Regions from separate parts of the uncultured Chitinibacter sp. genome, predicted to be linked through region 3. Evidence: predicted binding sites of a transcription regulator. Region 3 holds the regulator's gene; each other region holds the start of a gene.
What was found. Region 3 encodes sigma-54, which starts transcription at its own class of promoters, with help from an activator protein. Its sites were predicted from a motif close to CTGGCACGCTTCATGCTT; they were not measured.

Region 1 (3,087 bases), on a different contig from region 3:
TGGATTGTTCGGGCGATCGGGCGCTGGTGCTGACCAAGCACACCGAGGCCGAGCGCTACCACGCCACGCTGGATTGTGGCGATGGCGCGATGATCGAAGGCGTGAAATGGACTGTCATCGGCCTGATCGAAATGGCCGAAACCGACGATGCGGATAGCCACTGGACCGAATACCTGCTGTACAACTGGCAGCAAGGCTTTCGCTGGCTGGTGGAGGCGCAAGATGGTTGGAGCTGGGTGACGGTGCTCAATCGTCTGCCGGAGAGCTGGAGCGCGCAGCATGTGGTGCTCGATGGCCAGCGCTATCCACAGCGTTTTCCCGCCTATGGCGCCAAAGTGCTGTATGCCGCCGGGGCGTTTAACTGGCGGGTGAGTGTCGGCGATCGGGTGCATTTGCAGGAATACCGGCAGGGCGAATTCACGCTCAGTAAAGAAGTCAACGCCGAAGAAGTCGTGTGGTCGCAAGCCAAGGTGGTGAGTAATCAGCAAATCGCGCAGTGGTTTGGCAAACAAGACATTAAAAGCCTGCGCCCAGCGGGCGACGATGGCGAGGTGAGCCGTAGCCTGGCTTGGCGCTATACGCTGATTTTGCTGGCCATCAATCTGCCGCTGGCGCTGTTTGCCGATGAGCTGATCGAGCAGCTGTTCTGGACGGGGATTGCCGCCTATGCGCTGCATTGGCCGCTGAATCAAGGCAATGGGGATGATGAATGAAAGCCGGTTTGTATAAGCTCTACTGTATTGCCATCATCACCATCTGCACCTTGTTTAATCTCTCGTCTTGTAGCGAATCGTCGTCGTCTTCATCCGGGGGTAGCCGCGGCTGGAGCAGTGGCTCGTCCTCAGGTGGCTGGAGCTCGGGTGGGGGGCATAAATGAAGCGTGATGCGCAGGCGCTGGCCAGCTTGGCCCCGCCCAATCTGGCCGTGGGCCGGCATTTAATCGCCGACTTGAGCGGCTGCCCGGCCAGCTGCCTGGCCGATCCAGACCTGATCGCCGCCGCCATGCTGGCCGCCGCCCGCGCCGGGCACGCACAGGTGTTGCAGCAGCATTTTCATCATTTCGGCCCTGCGCAAGGGGTGACTGGCATGCTGCTACTGATGGAATCGCACATCAGCATCCACACCTGGCCCGAGCATGGCTATGCGGCGGTGGATTTATTCATGTGCGGCGCCGCCAATGCCGCGGCCGCGCTGGCGGTGTTGCAAGTGCAGCTGCAGGCCAGTACGGTACGCGAGCAGGTGATTATGCGCGGTTGCTAGTTTAGGGGTATAGCGCTAGAAGCTAATGCCAATATTGATTTTAAAGGGATACCTATTTGGGTATCCCTTTTTTATTGTGCTTGCCGCATCGCTGCCAGCCGTGGCGGCAAGCCTTGCCGCTACCGCCGAGCAGATTTGCCCATTGTGCCAGCAGATCGGCCCCGTGGCGCGCAAAAGTGCCATTAAATCAGGCGCTCAGCGCGGGAAGCTGAATGCGTTTAGCGTTGGCATATTTTGTGCTTGCATTAGGCTGTTCTTATGGAGCTCCTCGGCATGCTGTCAAAAATCGACAATCATTTTCGCAATCAGGAAACCGCGCTCAAGCTGCGCTCGTACCGCCAGGAAGTGCTGGCCTCCAATATTGCCAATGCAGATACGCCCAACTACAAGGCGCGCGATTTTGACTTTAAAGCGGCCTACGAGGCGGCGCGCCAGCAGCAGGCCCCGGCGCAGCTGGCCACCAGCAATGCCCGGCATCTGCAGCCCAGCCAAACCATCGATCTCTTTACCCCAGGGTTGCAGTACCGCAACGAGCGGCAACCCTCGATCGATGGCAATACCGTCGATATGGATACAGAGATGAAAGAATTTACCGACAATGCGATCCGCTATCAGGCCTCTGTCACCTTCCTGCAGCGGCGCATTGAATCGATGAAAACGGCACTGACCGGCCAGTAATCAAGTAAAGGGCGCACAACAGCATGTCGATGTTTCGAGTATTTGATGTGGCGGCTTCGGGGATGCGGGCGCAATCGGCGCGCCTGAATGCCGTGGCCAGTAATCTGGCCAATGCGGAATCGATTACCAGCTCCAACGGCCAACCCTATCGCGCCAAGCAGGTGGTGTTTCAGGCTCAGCCTTTAACGGCGAGTAATAAGCAATCGGTGGGAGTGCAGGTGGCGGGGGTGATCGAAGATCAATCGCCGCCCAAAATGGTGTTTGACCCGAAAAGCCCGTTTGCCGATGCCAATGGCTATGTGGCCATGCCGAATGTGAATGTGGTGGATGAGATGACCAATATGATCTCGGCCTCGCGTTCTTATCAAACCAATATTGATGTGATGAATACCGCCAAAACCCTGCTGATGCGTACGCTGTCGCTGGGTCAGGTGTAATTGAGGAGTTAAATCATGGCTACCACCCCGGTTTCTGGTTCTTCGTTTGATTACAGCTCGCTCAATACGCGCAAAACCACGACCAAAACGGAAATGGAAGAGCAGCAAGATCGCTTTATGAAATTGCTGGTCAAGCAGCTGCAAACTCAAGATCCGATGAATCCAATGGATAACGCGCAAACCACCAGCCAGATCGCCCAGATCAATACGGTGAGCGGGATCGAAAAACTCAACCAAACCATGTCACAAATGGCCGGCATGTATGCCGGCACGCAGGTGATGCAGGCGGCAAATCTGATCGGCAAAGAAATCCTCTCGCCCGGCAACGGTTTCCGCTTTGATGGCACAACAGCTGCAGATCTGCGCGTTACCGTGCCAGATGGGGCGAGTAACGGCTTTGTGACGATTCGCGACGAAAAAGGCGTGGAAGTGACCAAATTGCCGGTCAATACCACGACATCCGGTCTGGTGCAGGTGAATTGGGATGGTAAAAAACCGGATGGCAGCATGGCCGCGGCCGGTAATTACACGATTACCGCCTCGGCCGTGAAAGATGGCAAGGATATTGCTTTACTGCCAACAACCTGGCAAATCGCCAAGTCAGTCGAGTTTGGTAGCGATGGCGTGAGTGTCTATCTCACCAACGGTAATAAAACAGGATTCGGCACCATCGTGCAGATCCGCGATGCGAAAGCCTAAGTAAGGAGCGAAT
Region 2 (3,087 bases), on a different contig from region 3:
ATAGCCATCCCAGCGTGCTATTTATCTTGCCCGGCACGCCACAAGCCAATATCGCCCGCATTGCTGCTACGCAAACGACCAGCAGCGTGGTGAGTACAAATTTGAGTGATTATCTGGAAGATGCAGCCAATCAGGATGGCTGGGGGGGCGCGGCGGATGATGTCTACGTGTGGCCAACTGCGAGCAGCAATGATCGGCTATTTACCATACCCTAGTGGGTATACGTATCAGATCTATTGATGATAATGCTTTTATGGCAATACCCCAGCACTCACCATGCGCCCTAGTACTAAAGTCGTTGGCAACCAGGCTGTGACATCGTCGTAACTCTCATCGGCATTGCGGCTGATAAACGTGGTATCGCCATTGCTGTTTTCTAGCTGATCGCCCGTCGCGGCGGCCAAGCCCGAGCCGTCATTGGCATAGCCACCCAAACCATCCTTGCCATGTGAAACGAGCGCCACCGGCAAATTATTCGCCACGATGGTGCCGCCGCTGCTCGCGCGAACCGTGATATCGCCGCTACTGCTCAAATTCGGCAGGCTGCTACTGCGCGAAAAGCTATTACTGACGCGATACGTCACTCGACGATCCCAGCCATCCACTTTACTGACCCCCAGCGTCACCCACGGCAGCGCACCAACGAGGCGATTGCAGCTGCCAGTACCAGTATTCAAGTCTTCCAAGCCCTCGCCCGTGCCGCTAGTGCTCGGATTAGCCGGGCAGGGTAGCCGCTTATTCTGCACCGCAAAGCCCAGCAGCGCCTCTTTGCTGGTCTCCAGTACAGTTTTCGTTTGCGCCAACTTGCGCGCTTCCAACTGCGCCCCTAATGGCCCAAGTAGCCCCGCCATAAGTAGGCCGACAATAACCAATACTACGGCCATTTCAACGAGGCTGAAGCCCCGCGGTAGTTGTTTCAAGGTTGCGCACTCCGTTTGACTGAGTGTTGAGGTGTCTTGACCTATTGCCGATAGACTAGCAATTGTGAATGTTGTCACAGGTCGTGAGTATGGGAATCTAAGTGTGAGTTGTGCTTGGCACGAAAAATGCTTTGTCAGGTTCGAGCGAGCAACTAGCTCTCACCCTCACTTTAAACAGGAGTTTTAAGAATGCAAAACACTATGAAACGTGCCCAACAAGGTTTCACCCTGATCGAGTTGATGATCGTTGTAGCGATTATCGGTATTTTGGCTGCGGTAGCGATTCCTGCTTACCAAGACTACACAGTTCGCGCCCGTGTCACTGAAGGTTTGAGTTTGGCTGCTGCAGCAAAAACTGCAGTGACAGAAAATGCTGCCAATGGCGCTTCACTGGATTCTGGCTATGTTGCTCCTAGTGCAACTGCAAATGTAACAAGCGTTGCTATTGCTCAAGCCACTGGACAGATCACCGTTACCTATACCACCAAAGTAGCTGGCGCAGGTGCTAATACTGTTATTTTGGTTCCAACTGCAAGTGGTGCTGCTCTAAGTGCTGGCACTGTACCTTCTGATGCAATTCAGTGGACTTGTACAGGTGGTACATTGGCCGCAAAATATCGTCCAGCTGCATGCCGATAATTTGAAGCTCATTCAAAAATACAACGCCCCAATTGGGGCGTTTTTTGTTTATGGTAAATTTTATGCTGCGGATATTCAAAGCTAGTGTATTTTTAATTGCATTCGTACCATTTGTATTTACGTGGCCTTATTCTCCTGCCGCGAGTTGGGCCTCTGAAACGTTAGCATTTTTTCTTGCGGCGATTGTAGTTTTGTCTGGGTTTGTGTTGTGTAAGAAAGACGAGCTCAAGATCCCTGTTGTTGGTGTTTTGTTGTTGGGTTTATTAGTAATTACATTGCTTTCAATTGTTGCTAACCGACCAGTTTATATTGGATCACCATTTTTTCAATTTTCAATTATCTTTCTGTCAACTCTATTGGTGATAGTTGTTTTTAATTTGAGAGGTGATATTGATATTCTTTCTCTGCTTGCGTTTGGGTTCTGCATTGGATCTATCGCTCAATTGCCGGTGTCGTTGTTGCAGGTTTTTGGTGGGATAGAGATTTATAATCAATGGGCTTCAACAATGTCAGCCCTTGTTCCTCGCTTTAGTGGTACTCGTGAAGCTTCTGGCTTTTTACTTCAGAGGAATAATCTTGCTGATTATTTGTTTCTTGGCGGCTTGTCGTTTGCTCTTCTGGCTGCAAATGGAAAGATCAGTAATAAAATATTTGGTTTTGGCGTATTTGTTTTGACTGCTAATTTAGCTCTTGTGCCCTCTCGCGCAATTGTTTTGTATTTGGTTTTTCTTGTGGGGTTGCTGTTGTATTTGAAATTTAGAAAATTCGAAGGGTCTAGATCTTTTCAGAAATATATGTTATTCGTGGTTTTGGCATTTTCTATTGCGCAGGTGATGGCTCCATTTTTGCCTATTGGCTCTGCCAGTATGATAGATCGTGTGGCAAGTGAAGCTACATTTGGTGTTCGTTGGATTGAATGGCAAAAAGCAATTGCAGCATTTTTAGAGAATCCACTGTTAGGGCTTGGCGTTGGAGGTTATGCACATTGGAGTTTTGAGCAGTCAAGCCTCCACCCATTTGTTTTTTCTGGCGATAACCCTCCGCTGTTTACGCATAGCCATAATGTGATCTTGCAATTGCTCGCAGAGTTGGGGGTCTTTGCAGGATTGTTGGGCTTTATGATTATTTTTAACATTGGCAAGAGCTTTGTGTTGGACAGTAAAAAAAATGCTTCTGTGGCAGTGTTTGCAAGTTTAGGTATTATCCTTCTTCATAGCATGGTGGAGTTTCCTTTGTGGTACTTCTACTTTTTTTTAGTCTTTGTGACTTTTTGTGGGTTGCAAGATCAGAAGTCGATGAAGTTAGTTCTTAGCCATTCAACTTTACAGGTTTTTTTTGCACTGATTCCAATCATTTTTGCAATCGTATCGATTTTTTCCTTGAAAATTTATAGCGATTTAGTCTCTGCAGCGTGGCCAACCAAATCTGAAGCGGAGACTGAAGGCAAACTTTTAGATGCCGTTAAACTTAGAACTAATCTAATCGCAGCAGAAAAAGCTGATCATATTTTGCTTTGGCGGCTAGACTA
Region 3 (3,087 bases):
CCCGCTTCTTGCTTCCCACATCCAGATCGAGAAACACATTGGTGGTTGGCAGGATTTTGGTAATGAGGCTCATGGTGTTGGTGTATTTCCTTATGGTCGGGCTATTGTACTTGCCTTGCGGGCAAACAAAAACGGGAACGACTCGCGGCGTTCCCGTTGTATTGCCTACGCAACGTAATTATTCTTCGGCCACCGCCTGATGTTTCAGCGCCTCATTGCGATGCGAAGAGAGCTTTTCTTTGTGTTTGACCAGCTGGCGATCCAATTTGTCCATCAGGACATCAATCGCGGCATACAGGTCTTCCTCAATCGATTCGATGTGGATGTCTTTACCACTGACATGCACGGTAACCTCGGCTTTGTGCTGCAGTTTATCAACCGCCAGAATGACCGTTGCATCGATCACGTTGTCAAAATGACGAATCACGCGTTCGATTTTACTGCTCACGTAATCGCGGATAGCTGGAGTAACTTCAAGATGATGACCGCTGATATTGAGGTTCATATTATTGCTCCTTCGTTTTTATGCGCCCATTACAGGCTTTTGCGCTGACTGGCAGGCGCGATACCTAACGCCTCCCGATATTTAGCAACGGTGCGCCGCGCAACTGCCACACCCTGCTTTGCGAGTTCTTCCGTTATAGCATTATCGGATAACGGTTTCTGTGCATTTTCCTGCTGGACTAGCTGTTTGATCAAAGCTTTGATCGCGGTCGCCGAGTTTTCCCCACCGCTGTCATTTTCAACATGACTACCGAAGAAATATTTGTACTCCAAAACCCCGCGGGGTGTCAGCATAAATTTTTGCGTTGTCACCCGCGAGATGGTGGATTCATGCAAATCCAGCTCTTCGGCGATGTCCCGTAGCACCAAGGGTTTCATCGCCACTTCGCCATATTCAAAGAACGCTTGCTGCCGCGCCACAATCGCTTGCGCCACTCGCAAAATGGTATTGCCACGCTGCTCAATACTTTTAATCAACCAGCGCGCTTCCTGCAGCTGGCCCGCCAAGCTCTCGCCAGCTTGCCCCTGCAACACCCGCGCATACATCTCATTAACTTTCAGCTTGGGTTGCGCTGCCTGATTCAGCCGTACCGACCAGCGGCCGCGCACCTTTTGCACCAACACATCCGGCACAACATAGCGCGCCGTTTCGCCGCCCCAGTTGGCCGCCGGACGCGGGTTCAAACTACGAATAATCTGCTGCGCTTCTTTTAACTGGACTTCATTGCACTGCAAAAGTTTCTTTAAACGGGTGAAATCCCGTACCGCAAGTAATTCCAAGCCTTCTAGCAACACCCGTTTAGCTAACTCTACCGTAGGGCTAGGCGGCAATTGTTTGAGCTGGAGCAATAAACACTCGCCCAGCGAGCGCGCGCCGACGCCCAATGGCTCCAGCTGCAATAAATGCTGATGCGCGATCTGCAGCTCAGCCATTTCCAGCTCAAGCTCCGCGACGAATTCCGCCGGTAGCTGCTCAAATACTTCTTCTAGCGACACCGGCAATAAGCCATCGTCGTCCAGCGCTTCAATGAGCATAGTGAGCAAAGCAAAATCACGGGCAGGCAAAGCCAGTAAGCGAGCTTGCGCCAACAGGTGATCACGCAGGCTAAGCTCAATCGCAACCCGCAGCGTGGGGTCATGCTCGTCGTCATCATCAAACGATTGGCTACCACGCACCTCATCCCAGCGCAGCCCATCATCTTCAAAATCATCACGCTCGGTTGTGCTGGTATCTTGGGCTTCGCTGGCATCGGCACTATCCAGGCCATGGTCTTCGCGTTCGAGCAGCGGATTGTCAGCGAGGTACTGCTCGATTTCCTGTTGGAAATCCAGCGTAGAGAGTTGCAGCAGTTTGATCGACTGCTGAAGTTGCGGCGTGAGGTTGAGCTGCTGCGCCATGCGCAGCTGCAGACTTTGCTTCATAAACTGCGGCCAGTGATGCTACATACGGAAATGCTCGCCCAAATACACGCGGCGAACATCTTCATTATTCACAATCTCGGCCGGTTTACCAGCCGCCATCACGGCCCCTTCCGAGATGATATAGGCGCGGTCACAAATCCCGAGGGTTTCTCGTACATTGTGATCGGTAATCAGCACCCCGATGCCCCGCTCTTTCAAAAAGCCAATAATGCGTTGAATATCAATCACCGCAATTGGGTCTACCCCGGCAAAAGGTTCATCCAGCAACACAAACTGTGGGTTGGAAGCCAGCGCGCGGGCGATCTCCACCCGGCGGCGCTCACCGCCTGACAAACTCATGGCATTGCTGTTGCGCAAATGCCCCACATGCAGGTCATGCAGCAAGGCATCGAGTCGCTCGGCAATCTCGGTTTTATCTTTGTAATGCAGCTCCAGCACCGCCTGAATGTTTTCCGCCACGGTCATTTTGCGGAAAATCGACGCCTCTTGCGGCAAATAACCCAAGCCCAAACGCGCCCGCTGGTGAATGGGCTGCTGACTAACATCAATGCCATCGAGTTCAATCCGGCCCTCATCCATACGCACGAGGCCCACAATCATGTAAAAGCTGGTGGTTTTACCGGCACCATTGGGGCCCAAGAGACCCACCACTTCACCGCTGCTGACTTCGAGCGACACATCACGCACCACCGTGCGTTTTTTGTAGGACTTTTGTAGATGCTGGGCTTTCAGCGTACTCATTGGCTAACTTCTTTCTTGGCTGGCTGGCTGGCGTCTTTTTTCTTCGGGTTCAGCGTGATATTCACCCGACCACCCGCCTTACTTTGCGCTTGGTAAAACTCGGTATTCATGTCGTAGGTGATTTTATCGCCCACCACCAAATCCTGATTACGCTTAACCCAGGCCTTGTCCATCAACACCAGAAAGCCCTTTGCGCCGTCGTAATCAAAGCGGAGTGCTTCAGCATCCAGTGGCTCGCCCGAATCCAGCCGCTGCTTGAAACGCACCGGGCGGCCTTCACCTTGAGCAAACTGATGGCCTTGTTCATCTTGTCGGGTGGTCAGTTTATCGGCCCGCATTACCATCGTGCCCTGCGTCACCACCACATTGCCGGTGCAGACACTTTGCTGGGTCTTTTGATCCATCACGCAGTTATCGGCC
Region 4 (3,087 bases), 600 kb from region 3:
CGATTATTTACAACGGCATCTGGATGAAGAACTCATTCACGCAAACCGCAGCAATTGGTACACCGAACGGGTACGCTGGTATCAATTTGGCTCGGCGATGTTGCTAAAAATCGGCATGCTGGCATTTGCCCTGTATCTGTGGGCGCAAGGGCAGATTGGGGTGGCGGTATTTGTGATGAGTACCAGTATGTCTTTGCTGATTATCGGTGAGGCACGCAATCTATCGCGACGCTTTCTCGAGGTATTTGAGTATTTAGGCAATATCGAGCATGGGGTGCATACCATCGTGCGGCCGCATGAAATTACTGATCAGCACGATGCGCGCCCGCATCCGATCCGCGATGGGCAAATTGAATTTCGCCAAGTGGAATTTGCCTACCAGCCTGGTCGGCCGGTATTCCAAGGGCTGAACCTGACGATTGCGCCGGGGCAGCGGGTGGGGGTAGTTGGCTATTCTGGCTCAGGTAAATCCACCTTGATTAGCTTGCTGTTGCGCTGGTATGACGTACAGCGGGGCGATATTTTGCTGGATGGCGTACCCATTACCCAGATGCAATTGGCCACGCTGCACCAGCAAATCAGCATGATTCCGCAAGAGCCTAGTTTATTTCACCGCTCTTTGAAGGAAAACATCCGCTATGCGCGCCCGGAGGCGAGCGACGCGGAAGTTATCGAGGCCGCCCGTCAGGCGCATGCGCATGAGTTTATTGCTCGCTTGCCACAGGGCTATGACACGATGGTGGGCGAGCGGGGTGTATCTCTTTCGGGGGGGCAGCGCCAGCGCATTGCGATTGCCCGCGCCATGCTGCAAAACGCACCCGTGCTGATTTTGGATGAAGCGACCTCGGCGCTAGATTCACAAACCGAGCGGTGGATTCAACACAGCCTGGATAATCTGATGGCGAATAAAACGGTGCTGGTGGTAGCGCATCGGCTCTCAACCATTGCCCATCTTGATCGCATCTTGGTCTTTGCGCAGGGTGAGATTGTTGAAGATGGCGCCCATGCTGAGTTGCTGGCCCAAGGCGGGGTCTATGCTCAGCTCTGGGCGCATCAGTCCGGCGGCCTTTTGCCCGAGCAAGCCCCAATTGGTGAGCTGGCCTTGGCGCACGATTAATGCCTGCAATTACCACATCCTGTTGCGTGACTGTTGGGAAAGCAACAGGGTGGCGGCGCTAAAGCTTTATTTGTTCTAATAAATCCATTGATATTTCTGATGGAAATATTGGCACGCTGTTTGCTACAGAATGAGTGACTGCAATTTTGCAGCCTTATTCAATCTGGAGATCAAACATGAGCGATATTCTGGCTAATCCTCCTCAGGGCCTCAGCGTGCATCCGATTGCAGGCCGCATCGGCGCAGAAATCCGAGGTATTCAACTCAGCGCAGACCTGCCGGCAGAAGTACAAAACTTTATTCGTGCCGCCTGGCTGAAATACAAGGTGATTTTCTTCCGTGGCCAACAGCATCTGGATGATGAGCAGCAAGAAGGCCTGGTGAGCCTATTTGGTCAGGCTGGGGTACAGCACCCAACGGCACATACCAAGACTGGCACCAAACTAATTTTGGAGCTTGATTCCAAGCGTGGCGGCCGGGCCAATTCTTGGCATACCGATGTTACTTTTGTAGATGCCTACCCGAAAGCGTCGATCCTGCGTGGGGTAACCATTCCGGCCGCGGGCGGCGATACCGTTTGGGCAAATACGCATACGGCCTATCAGGATTTAAGCCCTGAGCTGCAGCAGTTGGCCGAAAACCTATGGGCAGTGCATACCAATGAATACGACTATGCCGCCTACAAACCCAAAGCCACCGCCGAGGCGCTCAAGCAATATCAAGAAGTGTTCACTTCTACCGTGTATGAAACCGAACATCCCGTGGTGCATGTTCATCCCGAAACCGGCGAAAAGCATTTGCTCCTGGGGCATTTCTTTAAGAATTTTGTCGGTATCCCTGCCGGCGAAGGCCGCCGGATTTTTGAAGTGCTGCAAAACCATGTAACCCGACTGGAAAATACCGTACGCTGGCGCTGGCAGGAAGGTGACGTGGCCATTTGGGATAATCGCGCTACGCAGCATTACGCGATTGATGATTATGGCGATGCCCATCGCGTGGTGCGCCGGGTGACGGTCGATGGTGAAGCGCCATTTGCCGTCGATGGCCGCCGCAGCCATACCCGCTCGAAGGTCAGCAAAGGCCAGGCGGTGAATGACGAGTCTGCCGCTAACCAAACTGCGGCGTAATCGCGCGCGGGGTAACAGGGCCCCACACTGCAGAGTGTGGGGTAATTTTTATGTACCAGACCTATCCGCTTGAACCGCCCGCGGGTGTGCAATTGCAACTTCTAAGTCCGCAGATCGGCGCCCAGATCAGCGGCCTAGACCTAAGTCGGCTCGATCAGTACCAAATGACCTGGCTGCGTGGGGCTTTGTTGCGTCATCAAGTTTTGTTTTTTCGCGCCCAAGCACTTAGCCCCATTAGTTTGCTGCAGCTCGGGTTGGGCCTGGCTGGCGCTCCTTATCGCCACCCCTTATTCAGTCAGAACAGCCGCGAGGGTGTTGGCTACGAGTTAGACAGCCGGCAGGGCCTGCATCAATCTCCGGATTGGCATCCTGATGTACCTTTTGCTGCAACTCTGCCTGCCGTATCGATTGTGCAGGGGGTATCTGTTCCAGATCTTGGTGGCGATGGTGTTTGGGTTAATACGGCAGGGGGGTATTTAAGCTTGCCACTCAAATGGCAGTATCTGGTGCAGCAATTGGCCGGGATTCACCGCCGCGAGTTTGCCCAAGCTCGCCGCATACATAGCGCGCTGCACCCGCTGGTGCACCAGCACCCCGAAACGGGGGCTTATCATTTATTGCTGGGTGAATTCCTCACGTGCCTGCATGGGCTGGAGAGCACCACTGCCGCCAGTCTGCTTAATGAGCTGCAGGCCAGTGTCTTATTGCCCGAGTATCAAGTGCGCTGGCAGTGGCGGGATGATGACTTAGTGATTTGCGATAATCGCGCGACCATGCACCGCACCGAGGCGGACTACGGCGGGGCGATTCGTCATCTGCGCTGGCTGCCTTGCGGGCAGTATC

Region 1: flgB (flagellar basal body rod protein FlgB) is a predicted target of sigma-54. The motif match lies at 1,485-1,502, and genes of this name have one in related genera.
Region 2: QV747_RS09825 (pilin) is a predicted target of sigma-54. The motif match lies at 1,035-1,052, and genes of this name have one in related genera.
Region 4: QV747_RS03395 (TauD/TfdA family dioxygenase) is a predicted target of sigma-54. The motif match lies at 1,226-1,243, and genes of this name have one in related genera.

What each region holds. Positions count from the first base shown of each region.
Region 1 is NZ_CAMFLP010000017.1:34,620-37,706, forward strand. It holds gene QV747_RS15185 (DUF4178 domain-containing protein) at 1-713, shown strand, start outside; gene QV747_RS15190 (hypothetical protein) at 710-877, shown strand; gene speD (adenosylmethionine decarboxylase) at 874-1,260, shown strand; gene flgB (flagellar basal body rod protein FlgB) at 1,534-1,938, shown strand; gene flgC (flagellar basal body rod protein FlgC) at 1,962-2,375, shown strand; gene QV747_RS15210 (flagellar hook assembly protein FlgD) at 2,391-3,074, shown strand.
Region 2 is NZ_CAMFLP010000007.1:57,750-60,836, reverse strand. It holds gene QV747_RS09835 (hypothetical protein) at 1-215, shown strand, start outside; gene QV747_RS09830 (type II secretion system protein) at 252-920, opposite strand; gene QV747_RS09825 (pilin) at 1,110-1,559, shown strand; gene QV747_RS09820 (PglL family O-oligosaccharyltransferase) at 1,622-3,087, shown strand, end outside.
Region 3 is NZ_CAMFLP010000001.1:143,668-146,754, reverse strand. It holds gene QV747_RS00685 (PTS sugar transporter subunit IIA) at 1-73, opposite strand, end outside; gene hpf (ribosome hibernation-promoting factor, HPF/YfiA family) at 179-505, opposite strand; gene QV747_RS00675 (RNA polymerase factor sigma-54) at 535-1,926, opposite strand; gene lptB (LPS export ABC transporter ATP-binding protein) at 1,945-2,667, opposite strand; gene lptA (lipopolysaccharide transport periplasmic protein LptA) at 2,664-3,087, opposite strand, start outside.
Region 4 is NZ_CAMFLP010000001.1:739,216-742,302, reverse strand. It holds gene QV747_RS03400 (ABC transporter ATP-binding protein) at 1-1,117, shown strand, start outside; gene QV747_RS03395 (TauD/TfdA family dioxygenase) at 1,294-2,244, shown strand; gene QV747_RS03390 (TauD/TfdA family dioxygenase) at 2,295-3,087, shown strand, end outside.